Paraburkholderia fungorum: one gene and its partner. The protein of the gene in region 1 interacts with the protein of each later gene in a pairwise test. Links are inferred from orthologs where the notes say so. Each region holds a gene or a part of one and is shown on either strand. Other genes may lie near its edges.

What was found.
Region 2: the proteins of BLS41_RS08850 (region 1) and rlmB interact in binary tests that used the Escherichia coli proteins (3 or more experiments, as listed by UniProt). The link is inferred for Paraburkholderia fungorum from one-to-one orthologs.

Annotation. Positions count from the first base shown.
Region 1 is NZ_FNKP01000001.1:1,998,662-2,006,520, reverse strand. The notes cover bases 4,421-7,420. They hold BLS41_RS08850 (bifunctional ADP-dependent NAD(P)H-hydrate dehydratase/NAD(P)H-hydrate epimerase), read left to right. Parts: upstream 4,421-5,125; coding sequence 5,126-6,715; downstream 6,716-7,420. Other genes in these bases: pgi (glucose-6-phosphate isomerase), read left to right, coding at 7,014-7,420; BLS41_RS08855 (hypothetical protein), read right to left, coding at 4,789-5,127; BLS41_RS08860 (FAD-dependent oxidoreductase), read left to right, coding at 4,421-4,854. In the rest of the region: purL (phosphoribosylformylglycinamidine synthase), read right to left, coding at 1-3,252; more of BLS41_RS08860, read left to right, coding at 3,556-4,420; more of pgi, read left to right, coding at 7,421-7,859. UniProt on the Escherichia coli protein: Bifunctional enzyme that catalyzes the epimerization of the S- and R-forms of NAD(P)HX and the dehydration of the S-form of NAD(P)HX at the expense of ADP, which is converted to AMP.
Region 2 is NZ_FNKP01000001.1:1,795,249-1,803,063, reverse strand. What follows is about bases 1,649-4,604. They hold rlmB (23S rRNA (guanosine(2251)-2'-O)-methyltransferase RlmB), read right to left. Parts: upstream 3,521-4,604; coding sequence 2,777-3,520; downstream 1,649-2,776. Other genes in these bases: rnr (ribonuclease R), read right to left, coding at 3,739-4,604; rpiA (ribose-5-phosphate isomerase RpiA), read right to left, coding at 2,017-2,712. Outside these bases: BLS41_RS07890 (glycosyltransferase family 4 protein), read right to left, coding at 256-1,473; more of rnr, read right to left, coding at 4,605-6,258; BLS41_RS07860 (chloride channel protein), read right to left, coding at 7,240-7,815. UniProt on the Escherichia coli protein: Specifically methylates the ribose of guanosine 2251 in 23S rRNA.

The DNA of each region.
Region 1 (7,859 bases):
GCCCGGATCTGCCGCGTCGAGCAGCGTGTCGTATTCGGCATCGGCACAAGCAGGGTTGTCGCGCAGACGCGCGATACGCCAGCTCACCTCGCTCCACGTGCGATGCAATTCGGCGCGCGGCGCTTCATAAATCTTTTTCGCGTCGCGATAGATTTCGATCGTGTCACGCTCGTTGATCTTGCCGATCACGTGCGAGCACGCCGACAGGCCATGTTCGCGCAACGCGGCGAGCACCACGTCGCGATCGGCTGCACGCACCTGAATCACGCCACCAAGTTCTTCGTTGAAGAGCGCGCGGATCGTGCGGTCTTCGCGACGGCCGCTGGTCTGCTTCGCCCAGTCTTTCGCGTCGCCGTAATCGGATTCGTGATGCGGATCGAGCACCAGCATGTCGACATTCAGCGACACGCCGACGTGGCCCGCAAACGCCATTTCGCAGACCGTCGCCCACAGGCCGCCGTCCGAGCGGTCGTGGTAAGCGAGCAGCTTGCCGTCGTTGTTCAGCGACTGGATCGCGTTGAAGAAGCGCTTCACGTCTTCCGGGTCGTCGACGTCGGGAACGGTGTCGCCGACCTGCTGCGTCACCTGCGCGAGGATACTGCCGCCCAGACGATGCTTGCCGCGGCCAAGGTCGATCGCGATCAGCACGGTGTCGCCCACGCCGTCCGTGCCGTTCGTACGGCGCAGTTGCGGCGTGAGGTGCTTGCGCACGTCTTCGACCGGCGCGAACGCCGAGATGACCAGCGAGACCGGCGCGACGACTTCCTTCGCGACGCCACGGTCTTCCCACTTGGTGCGCATCGACAACGAGTCTTTGCCGACCGGAATGCTGATGCCCAGCGCCGGGCACAGTTCCATGCCGATCGCCTTGACCGTGTCGTACAGCGCCGCGTCTTCGCCCGGTGCGCCGCAAGCAGCCATCCAGTTCGCCGACAACTTCAGCTTGTCGAGCGACGCGATCGGCGCCGCTGCAATGTTCGTGATCGCCTCGCCAACCGCCATGCGGCCCGACGCCGGTGCGTTGATGACGGCGAGCGGCGCGCGCTCGGCCATTGTCATCGCTTCGCCGGTGAAACCCGCGTAGTCCATCGTCGTGATCGCGACGTCGGCCACCGGCACCTGCCACGGACCGACCATCTGGTCGCGCGCGGTCGTGCCGCCCACCGAACGGTCGCCGATCGTGATCAGGAACGACTTGCTCGCCACCGTCGGATGACGCAGCACGCTCGCTGCCACGTCCGGCAAAGCGATATGGGTGACGTCGACCGGTTCGAGCTTCTGCTCGACGCGCTTCACGTCGCGATGCATGCGCGGCGCCTTGCCGAGCAGCACTTCCATCGGCATGTCGACCGGCTCGTGAGCGTTGTCTTTCTGCTCGGAGTCGATCAGCTTCAGTTGACGCTCGGCGGTTGCCGTGCCGATCACCGCGAACGGGCAGCGCTCGCGTTTGCACATCGCTTCGAAGGCCGGCAGATCGGCCGGATCGATCGCCAGAACATAACGTTCCTGCGCTTCGTTCGACCAGATTTCGCGCGGCGACAAGCCGCTTTCTTCGAGTTGAATATTGCGCAGATTGAACACTGCGCCTTTGCTAGCACCGTCCACCACTTCCGGGAACGCGTTCGACAAACCGCCCGCGCCGACGTCGTGAATGCTCAGGATCGGGTTCTTGTCGCCGAGTTGCCAGCACGCATTGATGACTTCCTGCGCACGGCGTTCGATTTCCGGATTGCCACGCTGCACCGAATCGAAGTCGAGTTCAGCGGTGTTCGTGCCGGTTGCCATCGAGCTGGCCGCACCGCCGCCCATGCCGATGCGCATGCCGGGACCGCCGATCTGGATCAGCAGCGAGCCTTCCGGCAGATCGTGCTTGTGCGTGTGCTGGTCCGAAATATTGCCGATACCACCGGCGATCATGATCGGCTTGTGATACCCGCGCACCAGGCCCGCGACGTTCTGCTCGTAAGCGCGGAAATAGCCACCCAGATTCGGCCGGCCGAATTCGTTGTTGAACGCGGCGCCGCCGAGCGGGCCGTCGATCATGATCTGCAACGGCGACGCGATGCGGTCGGGACGGCCATACGCTTCGAACTTGTCGTCCGGATTGCGATGGGCGAGCGGCTGTGCAGCGTCGCGCGCGTTTTCCCATGCTTCGACGCCGTCGGGCAATTCCAGATTCGACACCGTGAAGCCCGCGAGACCCGCCTTCGGACGCGCGCCGCGGCCGGTCGCGCCTTCGTCGCGGATTTCACCGCCCGCACCGGTTGCGGCGCCCGGGAACGGCGAGATCGCGGTCGGGTGATTGTGCGTTTCGACCTTCATCAACGTGTGCGTCAGCTCGACGTTGCGGCGATAGTGCTCCGGCAATTCGCTCGCACCAAGTTGCTCCGGCGTGCGCGGGAACCAGCGCTCGGCCATGCCCCCCGCCATGATCGCCGAGTTGTCCGAATACGCGACGATCGTGCCTTGCGGATTCAGCTTCTCGGTATTGCGGATCATGTTGAACAGCGAGATGTCCTGCTTCTCGCCGTCGATGGTCCAGTCGGCGTTGAAAATCTTGTGGCGGCAGTGCTCGCTGTTGGCCTGCGCGAACATCATCAGTTCGACGTCGGTCGGATTGCGGCCGAGCTTCGTGAACGCATCGACCAGATAGTCGATTTCGTCGTCCGCGAGCGCGAGGCCCAGTTCGGTGTTCGCCGCTTCCAGCGCGCCACGGCCGTTGCCGAGCACGTCGACGGTTTGCAGCGGCTTGGCCGGCAGTTCGTCGAACAGATGCAGCGCGTGCTCGCGCGACGGCGCGACGCTTTCGGTCATGCGGTCGTGCAGCGCGGCGGCGACTGCCGCGCGCGCTTCGTCCGACAACGCCTTCTTGCCGCCCAGCAGCCCGCTTTTCAGCGTGACCGTGTATTCGACGCCGCGCTCGATGCGGCGCACCTGCGTGAGGTTGCACAGATGGGCGATGTCGGTTGCCTTGCTGGCCCACGGCGACACCGTGCCGAAACGCGGCACCACGAGGAAAGTTTCGACCGAACCGCGCTCTTTACTTTCTTCGAGCGGATCGCCGTAGTGCATCAGCGCTTCGATCTTCGCGTTGTCTTCAGCGGAGAGCGGGGTTTGAGCGTTGACGAAGTGCAGGAATTGACCGCGCACGCCCGTAATGTTCGGATCGATGCGCGTGAGCGTGTCGAGCAGGCGGGTTTGACGGAAATCGGAGAGGGCCGAAGCGCCGGGGAAACACGAGAAGTGGGCCATGGACTTGACGTTGCGTCGCTCTGCGATGCCGCAGACTCGAACATACAGGCGACGTGAGGCGGAAAGGAAGTCCGGGATTATACCCCGGGAACAGGCTTCCAGCGGGCCTGACGGTGCGGTTTCGGTCCATCCGCCGATGCTGCGTCGATGCGCCGCCCGCGTGGCCGCGCCTTGCGTTTGACTGCTATCATTCGGCCTTTCACCAGATCGGCGCAAGCAGCCCGGCTCATGCCAGGCAGCGCCGCATGTCACGCCAGAACGGATACGCCACTTCGGCGTCCCGCCGGCAACTCGAATCAGAACATGGATGTCATCGTCATTGGCGGCGGAATTGCAGGCGCCGCCACCGCTTATCACCTGCGCGCGGCCGGTCACCGGGTCTGCGTCGTCGAGCGCCACGCCACCGTCGCGCAGGGCGCCACCTATGGCCACGGCGGCACGGTCCTGCCCACGCCGCTCGACGTCTGGTTCGGCCCGACCTTCATGGCGAGCCGCCAGAACGCCCGCAACGGCGTGATCAGCAAGGTCGGCTTCAATGGGCAGGCGCGTCAGTTCGTCAAGCAATTGTCCGCGCTGCAGGAACCGGACGCGTTCAGCCGCCAGTTCGGCCTGCTGCGTCCGCTGATCGAAGCGTCGCGCGACGCGTTGATCGATGTCGAATCGCGCTTCGGTCTCGAATTCGAACAGTCGAACGGCGTGCTTTATCTGGTGCGCTCGCAGCAGGAATGGGAGCAGACTCAAGCCGCGCTCGAATTGCTGCGCCAGTACGAAGTCCCGCATCACGTGCTGACGCCGGCCGAATGCGCGGCGTTCGAGCATTCGGTGCGCACCGAACCGGAGTTCGCCGGCGGCGTGCTGTTCGACCAGGACCGCACGGCCAACTGCCCGCTGTTCGCCAAACTCATCAAGCAGACGCTCGACGCGCAAGGCGGCGTGCAATTCATGCTCGGCTGCGAAGTGTCGGCGATCCGTCTCGAAGGACAACGCGCGTCGGTGGAACTGGCGCCGCGTCCAGGTTCGGACGCCCGTTCACGCGAAGTCGACGTGATTCACGCCGACGCGGTTGTCGTGGCGGCCGGTCATGGCAGCCTGTCGTTGCTCGAACCGCTGGGTTTGAAGCTGCCGCTGCATCCGCTGCGGCTGCATACGCTGGTCGCGCCGATCGCGCACGAGGAATGCGCGCCGCATGTGGCGATCGTCGACGCAGTGAAGCGGATCGGCATCAGCCGGATGAATCACCGGTTGCGGATTGCGGGCGGTGCGGTGCTGCAAAGCGCCGGCCAGATCGACAAGCCGTTGGGCGAAGCAGTCACGAAAGAAGCGCTGGCGCTGCTCGGCCAGGCCACGCATGACTGGATTCCGGGCGCCGCGCGGATTTCGGCGGCGCTGCCGTGGGAAGGCGTCAAGCTGCTGTCGCCGGATGGCTTGCCGGTGATCGGCAATGCGCTGCATCCGCGTCTGTTCGTCAATGTCGGACATGGTCCGGCGGGCTGGGGCCTCGCTTGCGGAGCGGGCAAGCTGGTCGCCGATCTGATTTCAGGCCAGACGTCCGATTTGCCGGCCGATACGCTGGCCGCACTGCGGGCAGAACGGTTTCAATAAGCCTGTCGCTTCTGCATCAAATCCACTTGAAAACGTATTGGCGATCATGAGAACCACAAGGTTTTCATGATCGCCGGTTGCGTTCTTTTGCGTCCGGTCGCGTCTGTTTGCGAGCACACGCGACGACCGCTCCCGCAATTCCCGCTGCAAATGGCGCGCACGTACCAACGCGGGCCGGAAAGAGCCGCGCATCGCGCCCGCATCGGCACTAACATAGCGATTTCCTTTGCTTGCGCGTGCTGCAACGAGCACGCGAAACGCCAGGTCCGCCATGACAGACGCCGAACACACGCCGCCTACCCTCATCAACCCGCATCATCGGGCGCTGCCCCTGCTGACGCTGACGGATCTGCGGATCGCCGAATCGCAAGCTCAAGCCGCACTGCCCCCGCACACGCTGATGGGCCGCGCCGGGCAATCGGCGGCGAGCTTTCTGCATGAGCAGATCACCCGCGACACGTCGGTCGAAAAATCGAAGCAGCGCGTGTGGCTGATCGCCGGCCCCGGCAATAACGGCGGCGACGCGTTGATTCTCGCGGCCGAATTGCACAAGGTGGGAATCGCCGTCGAGTTGTGTATGCCCGTCGACGTGAAACCGGACGACGCCCGCTGGGCACTCGACACGGCCCGCGCCGCGGGCGTGCCGATCACACCGGAACCGCCTGCATCGCTGGACGGCTTCCGCTGGCTCGTGGACGGCATGTTCGGCATCGGCCTGACGCGTCCGCTCGAAGGCGTGTTCGCGAATGTCGCGCGGCAGTTGTCGCAGCGGGCAAAAGCGCGGCCCAGAAAAGGCGGCGTTCTCGCGCTCGACGTTCCAAGCGGACTCGACAGCGACACCGGCACGGTCGTCGGCAATGGCGACGGCGTCGCGGTCTGCGCGACTCACACGATCACCTTCATCGGCGCGAAGCCGGGTCTGTTCACCGCGCAGGGGCGCGACCTCGCCGGCCAGGTGACTGTCGCGCCGATCGGCGTCGACATTGGCGCGCGCACGGTCGTGCAATTGAACGCGCCCGAGCTTTTCAGCGCGTTCCTGCCGCCGCGCGATTTCGCGACCAACAAGGGCACGTTCGGCAGCCTCGCGGTGGTCGGCGGCGATACGGGGATGTGCGGCGCGCCGATCCTCGCGTCGCGCGCGGCGCTCTACACCGGCGCGGGCAAAGTGCACGTCGCGCTGCTGGGCGACGGCGCTCCGCCTTACGATCCGCCGCATCCCGAACTGATGCTGCATCCCATCGACGATCTGCCGCTCGATTCGATGGATGCGCTGGCGGTCGGCTGCGGCATGGGGCACCGCGAGCGCGCGACGCGCGTCATGCACGACGTGCTGCCGCTCGACGTGCCCAAACTGTTCGATGCCGATGCACTGAACCTGATCGCCAAAGATCCCGCTCTGGCCGACGAAGTGACCGCGCGCGGCGTGCAAGGCGACCCTTGCATCCTGACGCCGCATCCGCTCGAAGCCGCGCGCCTGCTCGGCAGCGACGCCGCCGCCGTGCAGCGCGACCGCGTCGGCGCGGCCCGCGCGCTGGCCGCGCGCTTTGCGAGCGTCGTGGTTCTGAAAGGGACAGGCACGATCGTCGCGGCGCCGGACGGCCGCCTCGCGATCAACCCGACCGGCAACGCGGCGCTCGCCACGGGCGGCACCGGCGACGTGCTCGGCGGGATCATCGGCGCATTGCTCGCGCAACATTTGCCACGCTACGAGGCGGCTCTCGCGGGCGTGTTCCTGCACGGCCTCGCCGCCGACACCCTCACCGCGCAAGGCCATGGGCCGGCCGGCCTGACAGCAGGCGAACTCGCACCGATGGTGCGCACCCTGCTGAACCGTATGTTCTATCCGCCGACGGCCGCATAACGCCGGCCTGACGCGCACCGTCGTCCCAACTTTTGCGCGCGATGCCCAAACCCATGCAGGCTGTCACGCATCGCCGCTATACTGGACAACTGCGCCGCGTGTCGGGTCGATCGCGGGCAGCAGCGAAGTTTCAACCGGAGCCCGAAGGCTCTGCGGCTCGTCAAGAGCCGGTTGAAACTTCACTGCCGCCCGCGTCGCGAACCCGGCTGCGCGGCATCGTTCTAACAGCATCGTTGCATCATCCTCGGCAGCGCTTCACGCGCGGCCTTTCTTCGTGCCCCCTGGTTAGACGGACGCTATGACCCAGAACTCGCTCCCCTCCTGGTCCTCGCTGCAAACGCATTACGAGAAGATTCGCGATGCGCACATGCGCGACTGGTTCGCCCCCGAGAACGACCCCGCCCCTACCCGTGCCGAGCGCTTCGCGTTCGCGGGCGGCGGACTCGCGGCCGATTTCTCGAAGCACCGTATCACCGATGAAACCCTGAAGCTGCTCGTGCAACTCGCGCGCGAAGCCGGCGTCGAAAAACGCCGCGACGCGATGTTCGCGGGCGAGGTCGTCAACCCGACCGAAGGCCGCGCCGCGCTGCATACCGCGTTGCGCGCGACCGATCCGAAAGCGCCGTTCCACGCCGAGATCAAGGCCGAACGCGCGAAGATGGCCGCGTTCGCCGACCAGGTGCGCAGCGGCGCATGGACCGGCTACACCGGCAAGCGGATTCGCTACGTGGTGAACATCGGCATCGGCGGCTCGGATCTCGGGCCGAAGATGGTCGTGCACGCGCTGCATCATCTGGCTACGCCGGAGATCACCACGCACTTCGTGTCGAACGTCGACGGCGCCGACCTGTACAACGTGATGCAGCAGATCGATCCCGAGGAAACGCTCGCGATCATCGTGTCCAAGACCTTCACGACGCTCGAAACGATGACCAACGCGCGCTCGCTGCGCGACTGGTTCGTCGAAAAGGGCTGCCCGGAAAGCGCACTGGCGAAGCATTTCGTCGGCGTGTCGGCGAACCCGGCGGAAGTGGTCAAGTTCGGCATCGCGAAAGAGAACGTGTTCGAGATGTGGGACTGGGTCGGCGGCCGCTATTCGCTGTGGTCGGCGGTCGGTCTGTCGATCATGATCGCGGTCGGCCCG
Region 2 (7,815 bases), 200 kb from region 1 along the record:
TTCTTTGAAATAACCCGCTGCGTATTTGCCCGCGTGTAATCGCGCATCGACAATGCATGACTACCTGAGAGACCAGACAAAGCGGATCGACATCGATAGCCAGCCGGACAGCGAGTCCGGGCGGCTGTTTTACAACCGTGCTTTACAACCCACTACGCAACCCACTGCGGTAAGACAAAACCCGTTTATTCGCGCAAAGCGACGTTCCTGATACGAGGCGGCCGACACCGCGCCAACCCGGCTTGCCGATCAGCTTCAGCGTCCCCAATCGCTCTTCGGCGATGCCTCGCGTGGCCACGCGACGTCCGCAGTCGCCCGATCGCGTTCAGCCGTCTCCACACTGGCAACCTGCTGAGGCCAGCCGGCCGCGGCGATCGTGCGCGTGACTTCCGCCATGAACGCGCGCCGGAACACCGCCGCCGAAAACCGCTCGGCGTTCGCCCGGCAGGCCGTCGGCGTAATGCGCTCGCGCAGCCGTTCGAAGCGCTCGATCGCGCCGAGCATCGACTCGACGGTTTGCCGTGCGAAATAGACGCCAGTCGCACGCGGCTCGCCAACCGGCACCACCGTTTCGAGCGCCCCGCCCTTGCCGAACGCTATCACCGGCGTACCGCACGCCTGGGCTTCGAGCGGGACGATGCCGAAGTCTTCTTCGGCGGCGAACACGAAGGCTCGCGCGCGCTGCAAATAATCCTTGAGCACCGCAAACGGCTGATAACCGAGCACCGTCACATTCGGACCCGCTCGCGCGCGGAGCGCCGCACTCTGCGGGCCGTCGCCGATCACCACCAGCTTGCGGTGCGGCGTCGCGTTGAATGCATCCACGATCAGATCGATACGCTTGTAAGACACCATCCGCGACGCGGTCAGATAAAAGTCGTCCTTCTGCGCGCGCACTTCGAACCTGTGTAAATCGACGGGCGGCGGAATCACCGCCGCATCGCGCCGGTACGTCTTCATCACGCGACGGGCGATAAAATGCGAATTCGTAATCAGCCGATCGACGCTATTCGCGGATCGCGCATCCCAGCCGCGCATATGGTGCAGCCATGCACGCGTCGCCCACGACTTCGGCCCACGCGTCAGATTCCTTTCACGCAAAGTCTGGTGTTGCAGATCCCACGCGCAGCGCAGCGGCGAATGCACGTAACTCACATGAATCTGATTCTGGCCGACCACGACACCCTTCGCGACCGCAGAAGAACTCGTGATAACAAGGTCGTACTCCGACAGATCGAACTGCCTGATCGCGCGCGGCATCAGCGGCAGATACGCGCCGAGGCGAGTTCGTGCAAACGGCAACTGCTGGATAAACGATGTCGTGACCGCCCTGCCGCCCAGCATCGCGCGGTCTTCGAGGAAATCGACGAGACTGAAAAGATCGGCGTCGGGAAAGCACTCGATAATCTGCTCGAGCACTTTCTCTGCTCCTCCTGGCGCCACGAGCCAGTCGTGCACGATCGCCACTTTCATGAACTCTCCCGCCTGTCGAAGAATGCCTTTGGGCCTTGGCATAGCAACGAGTGTATGTGCCGCATTAGTTGCCGTGCGTGCGGGTGCCCACATTCGACAAGCGACAGTGCGCGAATAATCGGCCTTCGTGGGGTTCCTGCGCCAAAGCCTTTCGCTTCATTACGACGCGTTACAAGATGCGCTGTTTCAGGCACTTTTCTTGTGCTTGAGCGCACTTGAACTCGCGGGTTCGAACGGTCGGGATCGGGCGATTGATCAAGTCGGGGTTAAAGAATCCGTGCGACGTGGCAAGACGCGTTTGACAGCGCGTTTGACAGCACAGGTTTGACGATTGCAGTTGGACGGGAAGCGGCGCGGTAAATCTGACGATTACGGCCCGATTGGACAATGCGCTCGTCACATTGCGTGACGATCGTCTGCGGAAAGACTTTTCACCGCATGAATGTATGCAGCGGATAACACAGTCGATTAATGCGAACCGTGCATCCGCTGCCTGCATGAACCCGCGTGCGCGGGCTCATGCAAAACTTGAAAACGAGCCGCTCAGCCCTTGCTGTACTCGATCGTTTCGACGCCGGTATCCGTGCCGAGCAGGCACAGATTCGCGCCGCGGCCGGCGAACAGCCCGACCGTCACCACGCCCGGCCATGCGTTGACATGCATTTCCAGCGTGCGCGGGTCGCTGATACGCAGACCCTTGACGTCGATGATTTCGTTGCCGTTATCGGTAATGAACGGCACGCCTTCCTTCGTCACGCGAACGACCGGTACGCCACCGAGCGCCGTCACGCGACGACCGATTGCGGTACGCGCCATCGGCACCACTTCGATCGGCAACGGGAAGTTGCCCAGCGTGTCGACCAGCTTGCTCGCATCGGCGATACAGACGAACACGTCCGACACCGACGCGACGATCTTCTCGCGCGTCAGCGCACCGCCGCCGCCCTTGATCATCGCGCCGCTGTGGTCGATTTCGTCCGCGCCGTCGACGTACACCGGCAGCGAGTCGATTTCGTTCAGATCGAGCACCTTGAAGCCGTGCGATTGCAGGCGCGCGGTGGTGGCGAGCGAGCTCGACACTGCGCCGCGATAGCGCGACTTGTTGGCGGCCAGCGCGTCGATAAAACAGTTCGCGGTGGAGCCGGTGCCGACGCCTACGATCGCGCCTTCGGGCACGTTGGCGTTCACGTAGTCGGCGGCGGCCTGGCCGACCAGTTGCTTGAGTTCGTCTTGAGTCATGGGAAAGGCTTGGCGTGCAGTAAAAACGGCTAGTTTACCGGAGTCGAGCGCGCGTGCCGGTGGATTACTTCTTCACCGAACGCTGACGAACAGCTTCAAACAGGCACACGCCGGACGCCACCGACACGTTCAGGCTCTCGACCGTACCCGCCATCGGAATCTGCATCACCACGTCGCAGGTATCGCGCGTCAGACGGCGCATGCCTTCGCCTTCCGCGCCCATCACCAGCGCCACCGGACCGTCCAGCTCCGTCTCGTACAGGCTCTTGGACGCCTCGCCGGCCGTGCCGACGACCCACACCCCCGCGTCCTTTAACTCGCGCAGCGCGCGCGCCAGATTCGTGACGGTGATGTACGGCACGGTATCCGCCGCGCCGCTCGCGACCTTCGCCGCCGTCGCATTCAGACCCACCGCGCGATCGCGCGGCGCGATGACCGCGTGCGCGCCGGCTGCATCGGCCACGCGCAGGCAGGCGCCGAGATTGTGCGGATCGGTCACGCCGTCGAGCACCAGGATCAGCGGCGAGCCGGTGATGCCGTCGAGCAACTCGGCCAGATTCTGCGCGAGCGGCATGTCGCCCGCACGCGCCACCACGCCCTGGTGACGCTCGGTATGCGAGAGGCCCCACAGACGCGTTTCGTCGGCGGCGATCAGACGCACGCCGGCTTCTTTCGCGGCATGCAGGAATTCGGTCATACGACGGTCCTTGCGTGTCGCGTCGTAATAAACCTCTTCAACCGTCGATGCATCGTGCCGCATACGTGCGGTCACTGCGTGGAAACCGTATAAAACCTTGAGACGTGACATGACTGAACAACCTTTGATTGAACGCGCTCAACGCGCGTTGCTGTGATGAATACGAGCTTGAGTACGTGAATGGAGTGCTGTGTCTGCAAGCTCACTTGCCTGCGTGCGCCGTGTACCAGACTGCCTTGACTGCAATATGCCTGCGATAAAACGCAGACCGCGCGCAACCGGTACGCGTGAACGTACCCGATGCGCGCGGTTCGACCGATGAAGCCGCTTCAGCGCTTCTTGCGTGCCTGCGGTTTCGCTGCCGATTTGGCCACGGCGCCATGCTTCTTCGCCGCACCGCGCGCGACGCGTGCTTCCTTGACCGCGACCGATTGCGCCGGAGCCGCCTTCTTGCGACGCGCGCCCGGTGCAGCGGAACCACCCGCGCCACCCGCGCCACCGTCTACCGGAGGCAACGAGCGCACGCGCGCACTGCCGCCGTCACTCGCGCCCTTGTCGGCCAATGCGCCACGTGCCGCAGGCGGCTTGATCGGCGTATCGCGTACGAGGCGGAAGTCGATCTTGCGTGCGTCCAGATCGACGCGGCTCACCTGCACCCGCACCCGATCCGACAGACGATAACGAATGCCCGTACGCTCGCCGCGCAACTCGTTCTTGATCTCGTCGTACTGGAAGTAGTCCGAGCCGAGTTCCGTGACGTGCACGAGGCCTTCGATAAACAGCGAGTCGAGCTGCACGAAAATTCCGAACGACGTGACGCCGCTCACCATGCCGCCGTACTCTTCGCCGAGCTTGTCGCGCATGAAATAGCACTTCAGCCAGGCCTCGACGTCACGCGATGCTTCGTCTGCGCGGCGTTCGTTGGCCGAGCAATGCAAGCCGAGTTCTTCCCAGATCGCGACGTTCTTTGCGCGCTGAAGGCCGCGCTTTTCTTCGTCGGACTGCTGCATCGCGCGGGCACGCGGCGACAGCGCCGTGTTCAGTTCGACGCCTTGCGGCGGCTCGGGCTGATACTTGCGGCCTTGCAGGATCGCGTAGATCGCACGGTGCGTGAGCAGATCGGGATAACGGCGGATCGGGCTCGTGAAGTGCGCGTACGCTTCATACGCGAGACCGAAGTGACCGATGTTGTCCGGGCTGTAAACCGCCTGCTGCATCGAGCGCAGCAGCATGGTTTGCAGCATCTGCGCGTCGGGCCGTTCGCGGATTTGCGCCATCAGCGCGGCGTAGTCGCTGGCGTGCGGCTTGTCGCCGCCTTGCAGCGTCAGCCCCATGCCGCGCAGGAACGTACGCAGATTTTCGAGCTTCTCCGCCGTCGGCCCCGCGTGCACGCGGAACAGGCCAGGATGCTTGTTGCGTTTGAGGAAGTCGGCTGCGCAGACGTTCGCGGCCAGCATGCACTCCTCGATCAGCTTGTGCGCGTCGTTGCGGGTGCGCGGCACGATCTGCTCGATCTTGCCCTGCGCATTGCAGACGATGTACGTCTCGGTCGTGTCGAAGTCGATCGCGCCGCGCTTCTGACGCGCTGCGAACAGCGACTTGTACACGCCATACAGATTCTGCAATTGCGGCAGCAATGCGGCGCGACGCGTGGCCTCCGGTCCCTTGGTGTTCTTCAACACCGCGGCGACTTCGGTATAGGTCAGACGCGCGGCCGAATGCATCACGCCGGGATAGAACTGATACGCCTTCACTTCGCCACGCGCGGTGACGATCATGTCGCACACCAGCACACAACGGTCAACGTTCGGGTTCAGCGAGCACAGACCGTTCGACAGCTTCTCCGGCAGCATCGGAATCACGCGGCGCGGGAAATACACCGACGTGCTGCGTTCGATCGCGTCGGCGTCGAGTCCGCTCTTCGGATGCACGTAGTGCGATACGTCGGCAATCGCGACGATCAGGCGGAAGCCTTCGCCGCGACCGACCTGGACCGGCTCGCAATACACTGCATCGTCGAAGTCGCGTGCGTCTTCGCCGTCGATCGTGACAAGCGGCACGTCGCGCAGATCGATACGATGACGCGCGTCGACCGGACGCACTTCGTCGGGCAGCTTCGCGGCTTCGTCGAGCGCGGCCTGGCCGAACTCGTGCGGCACGCCGTACTTGCGCACCGCGATTTCGATTTCCATGCCGGGGTCGTCGATATCGCCGAGCACTTCGACCACGCGGCCAAGCGGCTGCGAATGACGGCTCGGGAAATCGGTGAGTTCGACCACCACCACCTGGCCGACCTTGGCCTTCTTGGTGTTTTGCGCGATCAGGATGTCGTGGCCGATGCGCTTGTCTTCGGGCGCGACGATCAGTGCGCCGTTCTCGTTGAGCAGACGGCCGATCACGCGTTTGTTCGCGCGATCCGTGACCTCGACGATATGCCCTTCCGGACGCCCACGGCGGTCATAGCCGACGATGCGCGCGAGCACGCGGTCGTTATGCATGACCTTCTGCATCTCGCCGGTGGGCAGGAACAGATCGTCCTGGCCGTCGTCGCGAATCAGGAAGCCGTAGCCGTCGCGATGACCTTGCACGCGGCCCGCGACAAAGTTCGACGGATGCGTGAGTTGATAGAGATTGCGCTGATCGAGCCGGATCTGGCCGTCGCGCTCCATGGCGCCGAGGCGCTTGAAAAATCCCTCGCGCTCCTGGCGCTTGATCGACAAGGCTTCAGCGATGTCGTTCGCGGCAAGCGGCGCTTCACTCGTGCGCAGCACGCCCAGGATTTCTTCGCGGCTTGGGATCGGATAAGGAAATTTGCTCAAGGGCTTGTCGATGATTTTTTCTCGTTGCATGGACGTCGGTCGGCGATGTGGCTCGGCTTGGGAAGCGTTTGCGTTGTGCTTCAGTTGCGCTTGAAATGCACCTGCAAATGCACAGAAAAAAACTGCTCGGGTCCGGCTCGTTCAAGGCTGAGTCGACGCTCGTATGTGCACCGTGCCAACGAACTACTGCGAGGCATTCTAACACCCGTCTTGCGCGCCAAGCGGGCCGTCAATAGTCGCTGCGAGGGGCATTGGGCCTCGTCGGCGGGATGTTCAAGCAAGTTTGGAGAAACGCTTGACAGGTCCGAATCTGTCGCTATAATGGCGGTCTTTGCTGTTCATCACCTGCCCAGGTGGCGAAATTGGTAGACGCACTAGGTTCAGGTCCTAGCGGTGGCAACACTGTGGAGGTTCGAGTCCTCTCTTGGGCACCAGATTCAAAATTAGAGCCGCCTCCGGGCGGCTCTAATTTTTGTGAGAACCTACGTTGTCCGGTTCACGCTTTTAGTGTGATCGGTTGGCGTAGTGAGCAGGACGGTAGTTGAGTAGTGAAGCATCGCTTCGTTGCACAATTCACCGAGCGGTTGATAAAGCGAAGTTTGTCTGAAGTAGGGATTGACAAGCTGAATCAACCCGCTAAAATAGCGGTCTAGCTTGAAGACGTGCCCAGGTGGCGGAATTGGTAGACGCACTAGGTTCAGGTCCTAGCGGTGGCAACACCGTGGAGGTTCGAGTCCTCTCCTGGGCACCACGCCTCTTCAAGCAAAAACGAAACACCCCGTTGAGCCTTCGTGCTTCGCGGGGTTTTTTGTTTCTATCGACAGATTTTGTGCTGGCTCGATTCACTTGCCAGTTAGCAGATTGATATCGAGTCAGCTCCGCTTCCGATTGCGTCGCGCCTTTCGCTCCCGCTCGATATCTTCTCCTGCGACGACATCGCATCAAGCTAAAGCCATCGACATCGAGCCGATTGCAATGTCGCCACCATGTCGCCACCAAGCGCAAGCAAATTTAACGCGCCTTGTCCGCCCCACTCCAGTTGAAACCCAAAGCCGATTGCAGCTTCGGCGCCCATTTCGCGCAAGCCTGAAACGCGAGCAACGAGCCGCCCACCGCAAACAGCACAGGAATCAGAAAGTCCTGGCCCACGCGCGTAAATTCAAACATGAGCACCACCGCCGTGATCGGCATCTGCATCGATGCGGCGAGAAATGCCGTTGCGCCGATCACCGCGAATCCGCCTGACGACGCACCCGGCCAGACCAGACTCCACGCGCCGCCAAGTACGATCGCGAGCAAAGCGCCGTTTGCGAGACCCGGCGTCAGCAAGCCGCCCTCCGCGCCCGCTCGCAAACTGCTGGCTGTTATCACCACCTTCAGCACCAGCAACATCGCAGCAAGACCGATCGTCAAGCCGCCGTCGAATGCGAGGCCCGCAGGACCTTTGCCATTGCCGAGCAATTGCGGAAAATGCATCGCCAGTACGCCGATGATCGCAAAGTTCAACACCGACAACACGGGCAGGCGCCAGTCCTTTGGTGCGGCAGCGCGCGAACGCTTCGTCAGCTCGGTAAAGCCCCACGCGGC